One region of the Schinkia azotoformans genome, then DNA from elsewhere that is predicted to be linked to it. Evidence: riboswitches for the same ligand, from Rfam matches in the RefSeq annotation. Region 1 holds a riboswitch; the other holds the start of a gene.
What was found. A riboswitch is a leader RNA that binds a small molecule or an ion and turns the genes downstream of it on or off. The one in region 1 is predicted to bind S-adenosylmethionine.
Positions count from the first base shown of each region.

Region 2: it holds a riboswitch for S-adenosylmethionine, as region 1 does, so the genes downstream of both, P9E47_RS13385 (alpha/beta hydrolase) here and P9E47_RS10215 (enoyl-CoA hydratase-related protein) in region 1, are expected to answer to the same signal.

Region 1 covers NZ_JARSMD010000017.1:93,798-96,287, forward strand. Annotated here, with positions in the region: gene P9E47_RS10210 (CoA transferase subunit A) at 1-128, opposite strand, end outside; gene P9E47_RS10215 (enoyl-CoA hydratase-related protein) at 155-928, opposite strand; SAM riboswitch class I at 1,073-1,186, opposite strand; SAM riboswitch class I at 1,369-1,480, shown strand; gene P9E47_RS10220 (ABC transporter substrate-binding protein) at 1,557-2,490, shown strand, end outside.
Region 2 covers NZ_JARSMD010000021.1:108,932-111,421, forward strand. Annotated here, with positions in the region: gene P9E47_RS13380 (branched-chain amino acid aminotransferase) at 1-427, opposite strand, end outside; SAM riboswitch class I at 956-1,059, shown strand; gene P9E47_RS13385 (alpha/beta hydrolase) at 1,292-2,065, shown strand; gene P9E47_RS13390 (Cof-type HAD-IIB family hydrolase) at 2,235-2,490, opposite strand, start outside.

The DNA.
Region 1 (2,490 bases):
TCTTTTAAAGTAACTCGTTTATCAATTTTCTTTGTTGATTTATTATTTCTTCGATATTCCCTTATTTCATCAGTAGATGCCCAGCCATATAAATACGGATTTTCGGCTTTAATGTTTGTAGTAGTCATCGCAACATTTCTCCCTTCGTTTTTTCCTAGCGGTCTGACCATTGTGCTGGTCTTTTATCTAAAAATGCACGTATTCCTTCTACTGCATCTGGTTTTTGGCTATTTTTCACCATCACATCTGAGCTATATGTTAAAGCTTCAAAATCGTTAGAGATTTGAAGCTGTGTATATAATTGTTTTTTACCAGCCTCTAAAACTGCCAAACTATGACGAGCAACGGAGTTTGCAAACTTCTCAGTTTCTTCATCTAATTTTTCAAGCGGTACAACTCTATTAATTAACCCATGAATCTTCGCTTCTTCTGCTGTGATGAAATCGCCTGTAAATAAAAGCTCCGCAGCCTTCTTGCGATCAAGGTTACGGCTTACGAAAACAGCCGGTGTATGACAGAATAGGCCAATTAATGTTCCAGGGGTTGCAAATAATGAATTATCACTTGCGATCGCTAGGTCAGATGCCGCTACCAATTGCGCACCCGCTGCTGTCGCAATAGCATGCACCTTTGAAATGACAACTTGTGGAATATTTCTGATCTTTTCCATTAAGGCTTGGCACTCTTCAAATAGATTTGCAACATCTTCAACTGGTGCACCGTCAATCTCACGAAGGTTATGGCCGGAGCTGAACACTTTTCCTTCTGCTTGGATAATAACAACATTTATTTTTCTTTCATTTGCAATTTCAGTTAACTTTGCATCCAGTTCTCTTATCAATTCAAGCGATAGCGCATTACGCTGCTTATCATTATCTAATGTAATGGTTCCAATTTTTCCATTTTCCTCATATTTAATTAAACTCATAGTAAATCCACCTTTCATATCTGTTTAGTTAGTTTAATATGTGTAAAACTGTTGCAATTTTTCCTTAATGGAAACTATGCCTATAAAACGAAAGTGGCCTTTCCTCAAGATAAGGAAAGACCACTACAACATTTATGAGTCCCTCACTTATCTTACTGCTGACGATTCATCAGTAGGAATTGGCACCTTCCATCTTATTAAAAGAATGGGGTTGCCGTGGTTTCATAGGGCCTTTCCCTCCACCACTCTGGATAAGTAAAAATTCAAATATTTTGTTTTTTTAAAATTATGTCCTTAACTCTATCATTAACTTCAATGTTTGGCAACTGCTTTTTCAAAAAAATAAAATTTTAAAATTTCTAATAATCCTTATTGACAAAGTATACTTTCCTCCCGTACAATCACAATCATAACAAAAACAACCAAATATTGAAACGGATACCTTATCCAGAGAAGGGGAGAGACTGGCTCTATGATCCTTCAGCAACCTTGCAGCAATGCAAAAGGTGCTAACTCCAGTAACAAGTTGTATAACTTGTTAGAAGATAAGGAAGAGTCGATTTTTTGCCTCTTCCTTGGGAAGAGGTTTTTTAGTTTCAGAAAATAATCGAGAGGACGATCTATCATTATGAAAAAGAGATTAGTAGTTTTAGGTACAGCATTATCATTAACAATAGGATTAGCAGGATGTAACAGTGCAGAGAATACGGCTAATACAACACAGCCCCCAACAGAACAAGCAGAAAATAATAATCAAAGCCAAAAATTGATAGACTTTGCTATCGGTCACTTACCAACAACAGGGCATAGCTTGTATTATATCGCACAAGAAGAAGGTTATTTTAAAGAAGAAGGATTAAATGCTACATTTCATCCATTTTCAAATAGTGGAGAAGGAATCAATGCAGTAATAGCTGGAAAATTAGATGTCGGCACATTCGGGACTCCAGCGCCACTTACTTTTGAAGAGCAAGGTGCCGATATTGTGTTCCTAGGCGGTCAAATGGGAACTGGTGCAGGGGTCGTCTCAAAGCCTAACTTATTACATGAGCTTCAGGATATTAACAACTTTAAAGGAAAAAAGGTTGCTACTGTTAAGCTTGCTACTGGTGATGTTATTTTGCGTGGAGCATTATATGAAGCTGGAATTGATTATGAAAAAGATGTAACCATTATTGAAATGAACTCACCAGCCGATGTAATTATGGCAGTTAAAAAAGGGGAAGTGGATGCCGGTGTAGTATGGGCTCCATTTGTTGAAAAAGCAAAACAAGAAGGATTAGAGATTGTTAAGTATTCACAAGAGTATGCTGAAAATCATGTTTGCTGCCGCATTATTGCAGACGAAAAGAGGTTTGACGAAAATCATGAAAAATATGTTAAATTTTTAAAAGCGATCATTAAAGCAGAAAGATTTGAAAAAGATGAAGCCAATAAACAAAAAGCAATCGAAGATATCAAAAAATATGTAGATGTTGATCTTGAAATTATTGAAAAAGATATTTACGGCGGCTACGTGGATCAAAGCGCCGACCCTAATAAAAAAGCGATTCTTTCAATGA
Region 2 (2,490 bases), on a different contig from region 1:
TGATGAATGGACGAATATAAAGAGATGTTCCTTCAGCTGTTGGAACCCAGTCTTTATCAATTGATACTAGTTTTTTTAATGCTTCTAAAGCAAATTCCTCATCGATTTGGGGAATTACTAATCTGTCATTTGAACGGTTTAATCTTTCAAAGTTCTTATTTGGTCTGAATAATTGAACCTCACCGTCTTTTGTGACATATGCCTTCATGCCTTCAAAAACCGTTTGTCCATAATGAAAAACAACGCATGAAGGATCCAGTTTAAGCGGCTGATATGGGACGATTCGAGGATCATGCCAGCCTTGTCCTTCTTTATAATTCATAATAAACATATGATCCGTAAATAATTTACCAAATTGCAATTTATCAGCATCTGGTTTTGGTTTTTTAGTTGAGCTTAAATCAACTTTAATGGTTTGATCAAGCATCTGTGTCATCTCCTTGTTCGATAAAAAAATTATAATCAAATGCGCCTTGGCGTATTTGCGCCCAGATTTTTTCGAGCTTGTTCGAAAAACTACCTCTGAAAATCTGTGGCATCCGCCGGAGGCTTTAACTTTATTCAAGGTGGGTTTGACCCCTGTATTGAATGCCGGTTACGTTAATCCTACTATAACTTATGGACGAGGGGACTTCTCTCGAATAAAGTTAAAAAAATAAATTCACTTTCTATTGTAAATCTAAACTGCGAAGGATAACAGACTTTTATGAAAATTTTTTAAAAGTTGCAATTTATATGAATAACATGGTATAGTAGTTTTTGCGATGAGCTGAATTGTGTAAGTCGATTGACACGCCCTATAAGGGAATGCATGAATGTGGCATGCAGTCAGTCGCCTCAATGCGAGAAAGGGCACTTTTATTAAAGTGCCCTTTTATATTTTTAGATATTTACAAATGGATGAAAACATGTTATTATTCAAAACATAGTATTCTTATCGGAAAAATTAAATAAATGATTATCAAGAGTGAACGAGAGAATTGGCTCTATGACTTCACAGCAACCTCCCCATCAGGAAAGGTGCTCCTACCAACAAAGCTCTGCTTTGGTTGATAAAAGTGTGTAAAAAATACTCCTTTTGCAACGAGCAGAAGGAGTTTTTTATTAGAAAAGTGGAAGCGCCCGGTCAACGACGTAAGGACTGGAGCACATCGACTGAGATAAAGGAAACACGACGAGCTTTTGCGAGTCGATGTTGACTTATCGTAGGGAGGTGGGCGAAGTCCACTAGTCACTGGGCGCTGAAGCTAGACCATTATGCACAAATTTCTTAAGAAACGGAGAGATTGTAATGACAATTAATAAATATGAAGTAATCCCTGGAGCAGAATCTTTTTACATAAAAGGAAATGAAATTGGAATATTATTAATTCACGGTTTTGTTGGAACGCCACAAAGTGTAAAATTTGTTGGAAATCATCTTGCAGAAAAAGGCTTTACAGTTTATGCGCCACGCTTAAAAGGACATGGGACGCATTCTGATGAGCTGGAAGAAACCATCTTCCAAGATTGGCTCACAGAACTTGAACATGCCTATGACAAACTAAAATCAACCTGTTCCCATGTTTTTATTGCCGGGCAGTCAATGGGAGGAGTTTTATCACTTATTTTAGCTAATAAAGTAAATCCGGCCGGGGTAATTACAATTAATGCGGCCTTTTCTGTCCCAGGATATGAGCTGTATAAAGAGGCCCATGATTTTGATTATGTTCAGGAAGGGAAACCTGATATTAAGGATGACAGCATAATCGAAATTACTTATCCTGCTGTACCTGTGCATGCCATTAAGCAGCTGTTAACTGTAATTAAAATTGGTAAGGAAAATCTTTCACGGATAACAAGTCCCCTTTTATTGTTCAAATCTTTAGATGATCATGTTGTGCCGGCTGAAAGCACGGATTACGTTTATCACAATGTTTCATCATGGTCCAAAAAGATTGTTGAATTAACGAATTCTTATCATGTAGCCACCATGGATTTTGATAAATTTAATATTATTGAGTATACCGAAGGATTCATTCGGAAAACAGTAATAAATGCTTTAAGTGGATACAAAGTTTCTTAAATGAGCTAGATTATCTACAATCAAATGAAGACGCGACACCTTTTGATGAGGATAAAGTCTGGTTATGTACTATCAAATTTGGATTGCGACCCTTTTGGTGAGGATAAATACAGGTTATGTACTATCAAACCAGAGTCGCAACCCTTTTGGTGAGGATAAATGGCTTCCGTTAAGATCTAACCTTAGAGGAAGTAAGTATTTGTTCAATTGCTTCCGCTACAGTCTCTACAATGAAATTCGCCTCTCTCTTTACGTCAGGATGCGCTGTAGACATTGCAAAGCTATTCTTTGTTAATTGGAACATGGGGATGTCATTATAGGAATCCCCAATGCAGGCAATTTCATTGGGGGATAAACCTACGTTTTCCATTAGTATTTTAATTGCATTTCCCTTACTAATATTTTTAGGCATGACATCTAGTATT